Regions from separate parts of the Sporosarcina sp. FSL K6-2383 genome, predicted to be linked through region 1. Evidence: a T-box and tRNA genes for the amino acid it is inferred to sense, from the RefSeq annotation. Region 1 holds a T-box; the other holds one or more tRNA genes.
The links. A T-box is a leader RNA that pairs with one kind of tRNA and senses whether it is charged. The one in region 1 lies ahead of ileS (isoleucine--tRNA ligase), so its partner is inferred to be a tRNA-Ile.

Region 1 (7,125 bases):
ACTCCCCGTTTGGACTTCCTTCGTGTGTGAATCCTTCTGGTAGAAGATCTTTTGCTTCACGTTCAAACCAAATATTTGAACCATGCTCACGGAATAGCTCTGCAACATGATCAATCGTTTCATCTGTAATGATTGGCTCGCCATTTTCTGCGTAGAACACAGGAATTGGAACTCCCCACACACGTTGACGTGAAATACACCAGTCGCCGCGATCACGTACCATGTTGTACAATCGTGTTTCACCCCATGCCGGCGTGAATTTCGTATTGTTGATCGCATCTAGCAGTTCTGTACGGAATGATTCGATGGAAGCAAACCACTGTGCCGTCGCTCGGTAAATAACCGGTTTTTTCGTGCGCCAATCATGAGGATACGAGTGTGTGATGAATGATAACTTCTTCAGTGCGCCTACTTTGTCGAGCGCTTCTGTAATTGCTTTATTCGCATCTTCATAAAATAGTCCTGCAAAGCCAGGTGCCTCGTCTGTCATCACTCCACGATCATCAATTGGCGATAATGCATCAATGCCGTAAGCTTTCGAGATGTAGAAGTCATCTTCCCCGTGACCAGGTGCCGTGTGGACACATCCAGTACCCGCTTCTGCTGTAACATGATCACCTAACATAACGAGTGAATCGCGATCATACAATGGATGTTTCGCAACAACGCGATCCAACTCAGAACCTTTCAACTCACGTTCAACCGCATAATCTTCCCAGCCAATTTCTGTTGCTACGAATGTAAGCAAGTCTTTGGCAATTAAGAACTTTTCTTCTCCTACTTTCACAATAACGTACGTGAATTCCGGATGAACGGAAATCCCAAGGTTGGCAGGAATCGTCCACGGAGTCGTTGTCCAGATTAAGAATTGAACATCTGCATCAATGACACCTAAACCGTCTTTGACAGGGAAACCAACATAGATAGATGCTGATTTTTTATCTTGATATTCAATTTCTGCTTCTGCAAGTGCAGATTCACTTGAAGGTGACCAGTAAACTGGCTTCAAGCCTTTATAGATATAGCCTTTTTTCGCCATATCGCCAAATACTTTAATTTGACGTGCTTCAAAAGCAGGTTTTAATGTAATATATGGATTATCCCAATCTCCACGGACACCGATGCGTTTAAATTGACTGCGTTGGTTATCAATCTGGCCAAGCGCATAGTCCTCACACATTTTACGGAATTCAGCTAGTGACATTTCTTTTCTTTTTACACCTTTGTTCACGAGTGCCTGTTCAATCGGCAGTCCGTGTGTATCCCAACCTGGGACGTATGGTGCGTGGAAGCCTGTCATTGATTTATGACGGACGATCATATCTTTGAGTACTTTGTTCATTGCGTGGCCCATATGAAGATCGCCGTTTGCGTAGGGAGGTCCATCATGAAGGATAAAGTACGGGCGACCTGCTGTCCGTTCTTGTACTAATTTGTAGATGTCCATCTGTTCCCATTTCTCTTGCATTTTCGGCTCGTTCGTTGGTAAACCTCCACGCATTGGGAAGTCTGTTTTCGGCATTAGTAATGTATCTTTGTATTCCATTTTGTATTCCTCCTTTTAATTTTGAGTAATTGATATAAAAAAGTCCATTGAAGCCGCTCTGGCGCTGGGGGATGCCTCCCGCCATAAGCCAGACAGCTTCGCCGTCAGTCTTACGGCTCCGGCTACCCCCGTTAAAGCGCCTTCGCTATATTCATTCCTAAAAACAAAAAAAATCCCCCGCCCCTAAAAAGGGACGAAGAATTATTCTCGCGTTACCACCCTACTTGTAGCAAATGTATTTGCTACCACTCAGACACCGTAACGGGGTGTTTCCGGGATTGTGTATACTTTCCGCAATCCGGCTCAGGAGTGATCTTCATTTCCAATTTGTTGACCGGGCTCTCACCATCCCCGACTCGCTATGCACAAATTTGAAAATTACTATCTCTGTCAATGCCATTCTAAATATATGGAGACAATTATAAGTGTACAATTAGATAAATGTCAAGCTTACTCGTTATCCGCTACCATTTCTAACCGTTCTGTATCAATTTCGTACTCCATTAGACTATCCCAGTCATCAGATTGAATCAAGTCCAGCTGTGCTTCAATCAGCATTTTGAAACGAGTACGGAATACTTTTGATTGCTTTTTCAAATCTTCAATTTCCACCGAAATTCGACGGGCACGTGTGAGTGCTTCATTGACAATTCGATCTGCATTTTTTTCTGCTTCTTTCACAATTAACTTAGATTCTTTCATGGAGTTACGACGCACATCTTCTGCAGCCTCCTGTGCAACTAGGATAGACTTTTGTAGCGTTTGTTCAATTGAATTGAAATGAGTAACTTGTTCAGTCGATTGCTTCAAGCTATTTTTCAGCGTTTTATTTTCTTCAAGAAGATTTTCAAAGTCTTTCATGATTTGCTCTAGAAACTCGTTGACCTCATCTTCATCATAGCCGCGGAATTTACTAGTGAATTCTTTATTATGTATATCAATTGGTGATAGAGCCATTCAACGCATCCCCCTACAACATCATTTACACTCTATTATACATGCTAGAGTGTTAGAAAACAGCATTTTTCAAAAACTATTATCTGAAAAGTCATTCTAACTTTCCAACGACGAGCCGAATTTTATCTTTTCGTGTTCTTCCTTCAATCGCCATCACTTTAAATCTACCGAAACCTCTAACAGATAACATGTCCAACTCTTGCAGTTCAAACGCAGGCTGATCCCGAACTGCCCAATTCACTTTTACTTTGTCCCCATGAATAAGCGATGCTGCCTTTTGTCTTGAGACATTTGCCAGCGCCGCAATAACCGTATCAAGTCGCAAAGAACTGACAATATGCATTTCTTCCGTCCAGCTATCTGTCGAAGCTATCCAATCCTCCGGACTATTACTTTCTTCAACTGTTACTTTTGCTTTGCCGATCGAAACAAAATTAGCCGTCATATAATCCTTCAGCTCATCAGCAACTGCAAATTGTACTTCTTCCTCACCTACACGGATATCGCCAAATTTTGAACGATCAATCCCAAGTGACATCATAGATCCCAGAATATCTTTATGCTCCAGCTGCAAAAATTTCGAAGCGTATTTCACATTGAACATGGCAATTTGATAATCATCCGTTTCGGACACATAATAATCTGGATAGATCAAAATCCGCAGTCGCTCCGCCTCGGCAAATGCCCCGTATGAACCAACCAATAGCATCGAATTACGTGCTAATGATTCAACAATAAACCGCTGTCTCGGATCAAGAAACCCCGTCAATTTAGGGGCATAACTATCCTCGACTTCGCGAATCCAACCAATTGCCATCTCAATGAACGGCTGCTCATCTTTACGAAAATGTTGTAATATGGTTTCCATGATGTACCCCTCTTACACAAAAATCCCCACCAAGGTGAGGATTTGCATTATATTTTAAAAGAAAACAATATTCAATATTGAAATAACACCTGCACGAATTAAGCTCAACGCAAACAACGCAACGATTGGTGAAATATCAATCATCCCTAGTGGCGGGATGAATTTCCTGAAAAAGCTCAAATATGGCTCTACAATCGCCGCAAGAATTTGACCAAATTTCGTGTCACGCGTAGAAGGTACCCATGACATTAAAATATAAATAACTAACGCTATTGTATAAATTTGAAACGCCCAGTATACACCATTATAAATCAAACTAACTGCCATAGTAATTCATACACCTCATTTTACTTAATTCAGCAGAAGTCCCCCATTTCTATAGGTAGGGGGATAAATGCCGTGTTGTATTTCAAATCAGCGGATGTTCATTCACCCTACTGATTTAAGTCAAGCCTCCGGCGGATGTCACGGATTTTTAAAGGAACTTTTCGAGCATGCTCGAAATAATCCGGACGCAATCTCGCGGAGATGTGATTGATATTCTATCGTTCAAAGTAATCGGATATTGCACCCGCTACTTCTACATTTTCAGGCGTGCAAAGGAAAATATCCGTTCCAATGCGTTGAATGTCACCACTTAGCGCATAAACCGTTCCACTAAGGAAATCTACAATACGAATCCCTTGGTCACGCTCAATTCGCTGTAGGTTGACAACGACTGCCCTTTTATTTTTCAAGTGCTCTGAAATATCTTGCGCTTCCGCATAAACACGCGGTTCGATAAGTATCACTTTAGACGATTTTTGAACACTTTGCAGGCTGACGACTGTTGCAGCTTGTTGTGCTTCGCCCATCGGCTGTTTCTGTCTTCTTGGTTGCGCCTTACGCTGCTGTGGTGGTTCTTGGGAAGCACGTGGCTCTTCTTGACGTTGTTGTTCTTGACCAGTCTCTTCCTCATCATCTAAATAAAACCATTTTTCAAATTTATTCTTGATACTCATGCGTCCTCCCCGCTTTCTGCTCCGACAAGTGCAGTCCCGATTCTGACATGAGTTGCACCTTCCTCGATTGCGATTATGAAATCATTGGACATTCCCATAGACAATTGTGTACACGGTGCAAATGGCAATCCTTGAGCCGCTATTCCGTCACGAAGCTCCCGCAACGAACGGAAAACAGCACGGACTCTATCCATATCCTCCGTGAATGGAGCCATTGTCATTAAACCAATGACACGGATTTTATCGTAAGCTCCTACCTGTTCGATGAAATTAGGTAGCTCGGCTGGCGTAACGCCCGATTTAGTCTCTTCACCTGATACATTCACTTGGATGAAACAATCAACAGGTTGATCTGCGCGCTTTTGAACTTCTTTCACGACGTTTATTCGATCTACAGAATGTAAGTAGTCGATGCGATTGATAACATCTTTCACTTTTCGGCTTTGAACATTTCCGATGAAATGCCAAGTTGCTCCGTTTTGAATCGTTTCCTGCTTTTCAAGAAGAACTTCAGGGCGGTTTTCACCAAGATTGGAAAAACCCGCTTCAATCACATCGGATGCTCTTGTCGCTGACACTTCTTTCGTCACGGCAACGACTGTAATTTCTGAGCGCTCTCGGCCCGTTCGATCACAAGCGTCCTGTATATCAAATTCAATTTTTTCGATTCGCTGTTGTAAACTACTCACTATTATCACTACTTTTCATAGTTCTTACACTACATTGTAACAAGTGAGCGGCTACATATCAATAATAAGTCATTTTTTGTCGTCTTTTTTACCAACTAAAACAATATCTTTTCCGATTGTCATAATGTCTTCAAGACGAACTTTTTTCGTGTCCTTATCTTTAGCCTCAAAGAAAAGATTCCTTTCTCCGCCACCAACATGCAATGACTCCACTTTGCCATTCTTACTATCAATCGTTGCATCCTGAACAAATCCAAGGAATGAACCTTTTGTTGCATCAATAACTTCTTTTTTCTGAATTTCCGAAAACCTCATACAAATCCCTCCTTAGAATGACTATATGATTAAAAACGAGATACCATTATGGCATCTCGCTGTAGATGATACTATTTTCATTGGATAATTTTCGGTTCGCTTTTGGCTAAATATTCACGACATGTTTGCCCGAAGTGCTGATGTGAATATTCGCCTGTCGCGCACCTACAGCGATCAGCGGATAAACAGCCGCCATAAGATTACCGAAAGAAATAAATAGAGATGCGGCGAAGTCGCATCTCTATCCATAAAAACAGCTCGGCTATTGTATAGAAATCGTTCAATCTAAAGTGATCAAAAGCGTCTATACACAAAGTTATTTCTTGGTTAATTAACAGATCTCTTATATTTTCTGATCCATGCCATCCCGAATAATTTTCACTGCATTCTTTTCTAATCTCGAAATTTGGGCTTGTGAAATTCCTAACTCTTTGGCAATCTCCGTCTGCGTCTGTCCTAAATAAAAGCGTTTGGAAAGAATCGCCTGTTGCCGCTCATCCATTTCAGATACCGTTTCTTTTACAGCGACATACGTCAACCAGCGTTCTTCTGAAACCGTTTTGTCCTGTAGCTGATCCATCATATAGACGGGGTCTCCGCCATCACTATTAATTGGCTCATGGAGTGACATCGGATCTTGAATCGCATCGAGCGCAAACAAAATATCATCCGCTGGGATTCCCGTTGCGTCCGACAAATCAGAAATGCGAGGTTCCTTCTGATTGTCATTGATGAACTGTTCCTTCGCACGGATTGCCTTATATGCAATGTCGCGTAACGATCTCGAAACTCGAATAGAATGATGATCACGCAGATGTCGTTTAATCTCCCCGACAATCATAGGCACTGCATACGTTGAAAATCGCACATTATGTTTCAAGTCGAAGTTGTCAATTGATTTTAGTAAGCCAATGCAGCCGACTTGAAATAAATCATCCGCTTGCTCTCCCCTATACGCAAAACGTTGAACTAAACTAAGAACAAGTCGCAAATTACCGATGACTAGCTCTTCTCTTGCGGAATGATCGCCGCTTTGCAGCCTAATAAACGTTGCTTTCATCACTTCATTCGTGAGTAATGGCAATTCGGACGTATCGATTCCGCATATTTCTACTCTTGTACGCACCATTCGCTCTTCCTCCGTATTCTGTAGATGACTGTAACAATAGTCTGTCCGCAGTCATCCAGAATATGCGGGAAATCACATCTCCAATTTCACCCATCACACAATGGAATGATTTAATCGTTCACGTAAATCCATAATAATTTTCTTTTCAAGCCGTGAAATATAGGATTGGGAAATCCCGAGCAATTCCGCCACTTCCTTTTGCGTCATTTCCACTTGTCCCGTTAAGCCAAAGCGACATTCCATAATATAACGCTCTCGTTCGTCAAGCGTTCCAATCGCCTCAATCATATGCTGACGTTCAATTTTCTTTTCAACATCATCGGTAATAATATGCTCATCTGTGCCGAGAATATCAGAAAGAAGTAATTCATTGCCATCTGCATCTGAATTAAGCGGTTCATCAAAAGAAATTTCTGATCGCGTTCGATTTGTTTTGCGTAAATGCATGAGAATTTCATTTTCAATACAGCGCGATGCGTATGTGGCTAATTTAATGTTTTTATCAATTTTAAATGTCTCAATCGCTTTGATAAGTCCAATGGCCCCAATGCTAATGAGGTCTTCGATATGTGTATTGGTATTATCAAAACGACGAGCAATGTATACGACGAGACGAAGAT
Region 2 (7,125 bases), 1.6 Mb from region 1:
AGAATCCTAAGGTGATCGAGAGAACTCTCGTTAAGGAACTCGGCAAAATGACCCCGTAACTTCGGGAGAAGGGGTGCTCTGTTAGGGTGTTAAAGCCCGAGAGAGCCGCAGTGAATAGGCCCAGGCGACTGTTTAGCAAAAACACAGGTCTCTGCAAAACCGTAAGGTGAAGTATAGGGGCTGACGCCTGCCCGGTGCTGGAAGGTTAAGAGGAGAGGTCAGCGCAAGCGAAGCTTTGAATTGAAGCCCCAGTAAACGGCGGCCGTAACTATAACGGTCCTAAGGTAGCGAAATTCCTTGTCGGGTAAGTTCCGACCCGCACGAAAGGCGTAACGATCTGGGCACTGTCTCAACGAGAGACTCGGTGAAATTATAATACCTGTGAAGATGCAGGTTACCCGCGACAGGACGGAAAGACCCCGTGGAGCTTTACTGTAGCCTGATATTGAATTCCGGTGCAGCCTGTACAGGATAGGTAGGAGCCTAAGATTCCGGAGCGCCAGCTTCGGAGGAGGCGTTGGTGGGATACTACCCTGGCTGTATTGGACTTCTAACCCATGCCCCTTATCGGGGCAGGAGACAGTGTCAGGTGGACAGTTTGACTGGGGCGGTCGCCTCCTAAAGAGTAACGGAGGCGCCCAAAGGTTCCCTCAGAATGGTTGGACATCATTCGTAGAGTGCAAAGGCATAAGGGAGCTTGACTGCGAGACCTACAAGTCGAGCAGGGTCGAAAGACGGGCTTAGTGATCCGGTGGTTCCGCATGGAAGGGCCATCGCTCAACGGATAAAAGCTACCCCGGGGATAACAGGCTTATCTCCCCCAAGAGTCCACATCGACGGGGAGGTTTGGCACCTCGATGTCGGCTCATCGCATCCTGGGGCTGTAGTCGGTCCCAAGGGTTGGGCTGTTCGCCCATTAAAGCGGTACGCGAGCTGGGTTCAGAACGTCGTGAGACAGTTCGGTCCCTATCCGTCGCGGGCGCAGGAAATTTGAGAGGAGCTGTCCTTAGTACGAGAGGACCGGGATGGACACACCGCTGGTGTACCAGTTGTCTTGCCAAAGGCATCGCTGGGTAGCTATGTGTGGACGGGATAAATGCTGAAAGCATCTAAGCATGAAGCCCCCCTCGAGATGAGATTTCCCATTACGCAAGTAAGTAAGTTCCCTCAAAGAAGATGAGGTTGATAGGTCTGGGGTGGAAGCGCGGCGACGTGTGGAGCTGACAGATACTAATCGAACGAGGACTTAACCTTCTAGTAAAAAGGGCAGGTTGGCCCTGATTTGTGAAACACACTGTCTGTTTTATTCAGTTTTGAACGAATAAGTACCGTTCATAAAAAAGTGCTTGCAAATCTTAACTGATTTGATATAATGAGTATTGTCTTTGGAAAAAGATGATGCAGGTCTGGTGCCGATGGCGAAGAGGTCACACCCGTTCCCATACCGAACACGGAAGTTAAGCTCTTCAGCGCCGATGGTAGTTGGGGGTTTCCCCCTGCAAGAGTAGGACGTCGCCGGGCCTGTAATTCATTACATATAACATTCAAAACGTCTAATTTTACTTATTGTAATCCCGGTAAAAGTGGGAGAAGCGAGTAGTACAAGGAAACGATTGAGAGAACGAAGGAGCGTACATAACTACGTGACTGAGTAAGCGAATGAAGTTGACGCAGTAATGCGAAGCTTATCGCACTTTTACCCAGGAGGATTAGCTCAGCTGGGAGAGCACCTGCCTTACAAGCAGGGGGTCGGCGGTTCGAGCCCGTCATCCTCCACCATTTTTTTATAAATACACTTTAGCCGGTGTAGCTCAACTGGTAGAGCAACTGACTTGTAATCAGTAGGTTGAGGGTTCAAGTCCTTTCGCCGGCACCACTTTTCGAGCCATTAGCTCAGTTGGTAGAGCATCTGACTTTTAATCAGAGGGTCGCAGGTTCGAATCCTGCATGGCTCACCATTTTTCATTTTCATGACTGCGAGTCATGTTATATATTGCGGGTATGGCGGAACTGGCAGACGCGCTAGACTTAGGATCTAGTGCCTTCGGGCGTGGGGGTTCGACTCCCTTTACCCGCACTTATAATGCGGAAGTAGTTCAGTGGTAGAATACGACCTTGCCAAGGTCGGGGTCGCGGGTTCGAATCCCGTCTTCCGCTCCAATTCTTTGCCGGGGTGGCGGAACTGGCAGACGCACAGGACTTAAAATCCTGCGGTAGGTGACTACCGTACCGGTTCGATTCCGGTTCTCGGCACCAAATCTTATAAATTAAGTACACTTATATGCGCTCGTAGCTCAATTGGATAGAGCACCTGACTACGGATCAGGAGGTTGTGGATTCGACTTCTGCCGGGCGCGCCATTATATTTTATATCTAACGGGAAGTAGCTCAGCTTGGTAGAGCACTTGGTTTGGGACCAAGGGGTCGCAGGTTCGAATCCTGTCTTCCCGACCACTTTATGGGGCCTTAGCTCAGCTGGGAGAGCGCCTGCCTTGCACGCAGGAGGTCAGCGGTTCGATCCCGCTAGGCTCCACCAAAAACAACTTATATAAAGATCCTGGCGGCGTAGCTCAGCTGGCTAGAGCGTACGGTTCATACCCGTAAGGTCGGGGGTTCGATCCCCTCTGCCGCCATCTTAAAGGACCTTTAGCTCAGTTGGTTAGAGCAGACGGCTCATAACCGTCCGGTCGCAGGTTCGAGTCCTGCAAGGTCCACCAGTACTATATTTTCACATGGAGGTATACCCAAGTTCGGCTGAAGGGAACGGTCTTGAAAACCGTCAGGCGGGTTAAACCGCGCGGGGGTTCGAATCCCTCTACCTCCTCCATTTTTCTTGATTAATGAATCACATTGAAAAAAATAGTAATAATATTGTCGCGGGGTGGAGCAAGTCACATAACGAAGAATGTGATTTGTGTAATTTCCTGAAAGGAAATTACAGCGAAATCCTAGATGGAAAATGAATTGCGTGTACTTTTTATTATTATGAATAATATTGTCGCGGGGTGGAGCAGTGGTAGCTCGTCGGGCTCATAACCCGAAGGTCGCAGGTTCAAATCCTGCCCCCGCAACCAAATGGTCCCGTGGTGTAGCGGTTAACATGCCTGCCTGTCACGCAGGAGATCGCCGGTTCGATCCCGGTCGGGACCGCCATTTTTTCAAAAATACATAATGTGGCTCAGTAGCTCAGTCGGTAGAGCAAAGGACTGAAAATCCTTGTGTCGGCGGTTCGATTCCGTCCTGAGCCACCATCTTATGCGGATGTAGTTTAGTGGTAAAACCTCAGCCTTCCAAGCTGATGATGAGGGTTCGATTCCCTTCATCCGCTCCAAAATTAGGGCCTATAGCTCAGCTGGTTAGAGCGCACGCCTGATAAGCGTGAGGTCGGTGGTTCGAGTCCACTTAGGCCCACCATTCCGCAGTAGCTCAGTGGTAGAGCAATCGGCTGTTAACCGATCGGTCGTAGGTTCGAGTCCTACCTGCGGAGCCATTTATATGGGGAAGTACTCAAGTGGCTCAAGAGGTGCCCCTGCTAAGGGTATAGATCGCGTAAGCGGTGCGAGGGTTCGAATCCCTCCTTCTCCGCCATATATTTGGCCCCTTGGTCAAGCGGTTAAGACACCGCCCTTTCACGGCGGTAACACGGGTTCGAATCCCGTAGGGGTCATACAATAAAAAGCTAGGTTATGAGTTCTTCAAGAACTCATAACCTAGCTTTTTTCCTACTTTGAGAATTATAGAATTTTGTATTGTGAGCATATCAGCGTATGAATCCACAATATTCGTAGCCCAGCTTTATCTCAAGGTAGCTTAGTTCTAAGAAAATGTTGTTCAGTTTTAATCCAAATAATGAAAGCGACATCCCGGGGCTCGATAGGTAATCTGGGATGTCGCTTTTTGTTATTGACTATCCAATTCCTCCTCGTATTGCACGGATGCGTCGGACCTAATGAAACCGCGTGTTTTACCACTGATGTCTGTACCTACAAACTCTTCAATCGCTTCTTCTGAAGCCCCGTCTTCGATAGTGCTGTCGTATAGTGTGTCATAGCTGTCATGGTCGCCTATGAAGTCTGAAGGGGTTTCTGAGGTGCCAGACTTAGCGATTTCTTGGAAGCTGTCTTCGCCGTCGCGGGCTGCTCCAGATCTTCTATCGGCATACGAATTTGGGTTAGCCATGATAAGGATATCATCTTCGACTGGACGATCATTTGGTACTTCTTGTTCGTTCGCATGATCAATACAAAGCGTTGTGTAAGGAATAGCTTCAAGTCTTTCGAATAGAATTTCATGTTGGCATACTTCGCAAATGCCATAGGTGCCCTCGAGCATCGCCTGTATGGCGTTCTCTACTTTAGTTAGTTCATTATTCGCATGTACGTTTAGGGCGATGTCTTTCTCACGTTCAAACAGTTCTGTACCCATATCAGCAGGATGATTGTCATACATCGAAAGTTCACTGGAGGCTTCTTGTGCACTTTCCTTGCTATCAGTTTGTTCTGCCGTTGTTGTTAAATGTTCTTTCATATTGAATAACTCTTTTTTTAACAGTGATTGTTGTTTGTCAGTTAGCACGTTTGGTCACGTCCTTTTTGAGAATACAAACAGTATGTGCAAAAGTTTTGGATTTAATAAAAAAAAGCATGTAGCACCAAATCAAATCGGTGCTACATGCTTGTCTATTTTAAAATACGTGATTGAAGAGTATACCAAGACCAAGTAACAAACCAAATAGTGTATTTGTCACAGCTGTATTTTTCATAGCAGGCATTACTTCAATTGGTTGCAAATTTTTTCGGAATACAGAGATTGCTGTTGCTGGTTTTTTGACACTGAGCAAAACAAGAAGTGCCCAAGGTGTCAGGTAACCTGAAATAACCAGCGCGATGATCCAGCCATAAGATATGACAAAAAAGAACATTAAAATTGTGATAGCGTTGGGTCGACCGACTAGGATGGCAAGTGTTTTCCTACCACCTTCAGTATCTCCTTCAATATCGCGAATATTGTTGGCCATCATGATTCCTCCTACAAGTAGCATACTTGGTATGGACAATAGGATGGCTTCTGTCGTGACAGTTCCTGTTTGAAGGTAAAAGGCAATGAGGATGAGCAGCATGCCCATTACTACGCCAGATACTAACTCACCAAAAGGTGTGTAGGCGATTGGATATGGTCCACCGGTGTAGAAATAGCCTACCATCATCGACAGGATACCAACAATTGCGAGTAGCCATGACGTTTCCATACAAATATAGATACCGATTAGGACGGAAATTCCATATAGTAAAAAGGCCAGATTCAATACCGTTTTGGGTTGGATACCATTGCGGACGATTGTGCCTCCAATACCGATGGAATGCTCTGTATCAAGACCCCGTTTGAAATCATAGTATTCGTTGAACATATTTGTCGCCATTTGGATGAAGATACTGGCGGTCAGCATTGCGAAGAATAAAGGAAAATGAATGTTTGTACTAGGTAACGCAATCATCGTGCCAAGAAATACAGGTGCGAAAGCTGCTGTTAGGGTATGTGGACGTGTCAGTTGCCACCAAATACGCCATCCTGTATCTGCTTTTATTGTCTGTTGCAAAATTTTTCTCTCCCTATCATTTTGTACTATAATCATTGTACTCTAAATTCGACAAAGTGGACATGCTACCTGCTTAATATTGTGCTTAAATGTCGGAAATTCGGTATGATAGTATTAAGGTATAAGTATATAATTAGTTGAATGAATGTACGGAGGGAAAATGATGAACCGGAAGTTGACCGCTACGCGTAAAAGCCAAGTGAAAATGGACAGTCATGCAGTACGATTTTTTACGGAAACCATTGATGCGGGGCGAATTTCACCACTTGCATTTTTTGAAGCGGGGGAATCCTGTTATCAAGATAAACGTTTTTATTGGCAAAATGCAGATAAAACCATGACGCTCGTCGGTATTGGACATGCGACAGTATTGACGAGTGATAGCGTTGAGGAACGCTTTCAACATATTTCAACAGCGTGGAATCGTTTGCGGGCTGCGCTTATTAAAGAAGAAAAGGATATGGAGCCTGTATTGTTTGGAGGTTTCTCCTATGATCCTAAAAGTATTAAGGAGGCGGAGTGGGATGCATTTCCATCTGCTTATTTTGTTGTCCCTTCTTTCCAGCTGACAATTAAAAACGGGAAGACGACGATTTCCATCAACCTAGTGACGGAAAGCGATGAAGCGGCGGAAGAGTTCAATCGGTTGCGAGATGAACGGGATCGCTTAATTCATATTGCGCAAGTGGAAGATTTTAATCTATTGGCAAAGCCAGTTGTTGTTTCCATTGAGGAAATTGCCAAAGACAATTATATGCAGGCTGTTGCCGATGTGACAGATAAAATCAATGAAGGTATTGCTGAAAAAGTTGTTATTGCACGTTCTGTACAGCTCAATTTTGCAGAGGAAGTACCGGCTGTCACTGCATTGCATCATATTTCAAATGAACAGCAGGAGAGTTATCATTTCGGTCTGCAAAAAGATGGTCAACTGTTTTTCGGTGCTACGCCGGAGCGTTTGATTGAAATATCGAATGGACGAGCGTACTCCGCCTGTGTTGCAGGATCTATTAAACGCGGGAAGTCCGCAGTGGAGGATCGGCAATTTGGTGAAGAACTGCTCGAGGATCATAAAAATCGGGAAGAGCATCAATATGTTGTCAATATGATTTCACAAGTATTTCAGGCTTTTTGTACAAATATTGCGATGCCTAAAGCACCAAAACTTATGAAAATTCGTGATATTCAGCATTTATTCACCCCGATTGAGGGAACAGTGGAGCAAGGAACTGACATTTTTAACTTGGTTCAGGCTCTTCATCCGACACCTGCACTTGGTGGAGTACCAACAAATGTATCGATGGAGATGATTCGATCTGTGGAAAATATGGATCGAGGATATTATGCTGCGCCGATCGGCTGGACGGATACGGCGGGCAATGGTGAATTTGCGGTGGCAATTCGTTCTGCCTTACTGGACGGTAATCATGCGTATTTGTATGCCGGTGGTGGAATTGTCGCTGATTCTGAGGCGGATAAAGAATATGATGAAACATGGGTTAAATTTAGACCGGTTATGCGGGCGCTTG

Region 2: it has a tRNA-Ile gene. The T-box ahead of ileS (isoleucine--tRNA ligase) is inferred to sense a tRNA for this amino acid. The anticodon was not compared.

The regions. Positions count from the first base shown of each region.
Region 1 is NZ_CP152017.1:1,474,082-1,481,206, reverse strand. Features, by position in the region: gene ileS (isoleucine--tRNA ligase) at 1-1,546, opposite strand, end outside; T-box leader at 1,733-1,949, opposite strand; gene MKZ10_RS07395 (DivIVA domain-containing protein) at 1,997-2,503, opposite strand; gene MKZ10_RS07390 (RNA-binding protein) at 2,595-3,371, opposite strand; gene MKZ10_RS07385 (YggT family protein) at 3,426-3,698, opposite strand; gene MKZ10_RS07380 (cell division protein SepF) at 3,914-4,372, opposite strand; gene MKZ10_RS07375 (YggS family pyridoxal phosphate-dependent enzyme) at 4,369-5,061, opposite strand; gene MKZ10_RS07370 (YlmC/YmxH family sporulation protein) at 5,131-5,376, opposite strand; gene sigG (RNA polymerase sporulation sigma factor SigG) at 5,720-6,505, opposite strand; gene sigE (RNA polymerase sporulation sigma factor SigE) at 6,599-7,125, opposite strand, start outside.
Region 2 is NZ_CP152017.1:3,063,257-3,070,381, reverse strand. Features, by position in the region: rRNA gene MKZ10_RS15445 (23S ribosomal RNA) at 1-1,254, shown strand, start outside; rRNA gene rrf (5S ribosomal RNA) at 1,406-1,521, shown strand; tRNA gene MKZ10_RS15435 (tRNA-Val) at 1,704-1,779, shown strand; tRNA gene MKZ10_RS15430 (tRNA-Thr) at 1,801-1,876, shown strand; tRNA gene MKZ10_RS15425 (tRNA-Lys) at 1,883-1,958, shown strand; tRNA gene MKZ10_RS15420 (tRNA-Leu) at 1,996-2,077, shown strand; tRNA gene MKZ10_RS15415 (tRNA-Gly) at 2,086-2,160, shown strand; tRNA gene MKZ10_RS15410 (tRNA-Leu) at 2,168-2,256, shown strand; tRNA gene MKZ10_RS15405 (tRNA-Arg) at 2,284-2,360, shown strand; tRNA gene MKZ10_RS15400 (tRNA-Pro) at 2,378-2,454, shown strand; tRNA gene MKZ10_RS15395 (tRNA-Ala) at 2,461-2,536, shown strand; tRNA gene MKZ10_RS15390 (tRNA-Met) at 2,560-2,633, shown strand; tRNA gene MKZ10_RS15385 (tRNA-Ile) at 2,641-2,717, shown strand; tRNA gene MKZ10_RS15380 (tRNA-Ser) at 2,735-2,827, shown strand; tRNA gene MKZ10_RS15375 (tRNA-Met) at 3,000-3,074, shown strand; tRNA gene MKZ10_RS15370 (tRNA-Asp) at 3,078-3,153, shown strand; tRNA gene MKZ10_RS15365 (tRNA-Phe) at 3,176-3,251, shown strand; tRNA gene MKZ10_RS15360 (tRNA-Gly) at 3,258-3,331, shown strand; tRNA gene MKZ10_RS15355 (tRNA-Ile) at 3,338-3,414, shown strand; tRNA gene MKZ10_RS15350 (tRNA-Asn) at 3,416-3,490, shown strand; tRNA gene MKZ10_RS15345 (tRNA-Ser) at 3,498-3,588, shown strand; tRNA gene MKZ10_RS15340 (tRNA-Glu) at 3,596-3,667, shown strand; gene MKZ10_RS15335 (TraR/DksA C4-type zinc finger protein) at 3,901-4,575, opposite strand; gene MKZ10_RS15330 (1,4-dihydroxy-2-naphthoate polyprenyltransferase) at 4,685-5,596, opposite strand; gene MKZ10_RS15325 (isochorismate synthase) at 5,760-7,125, shown strand, end outside.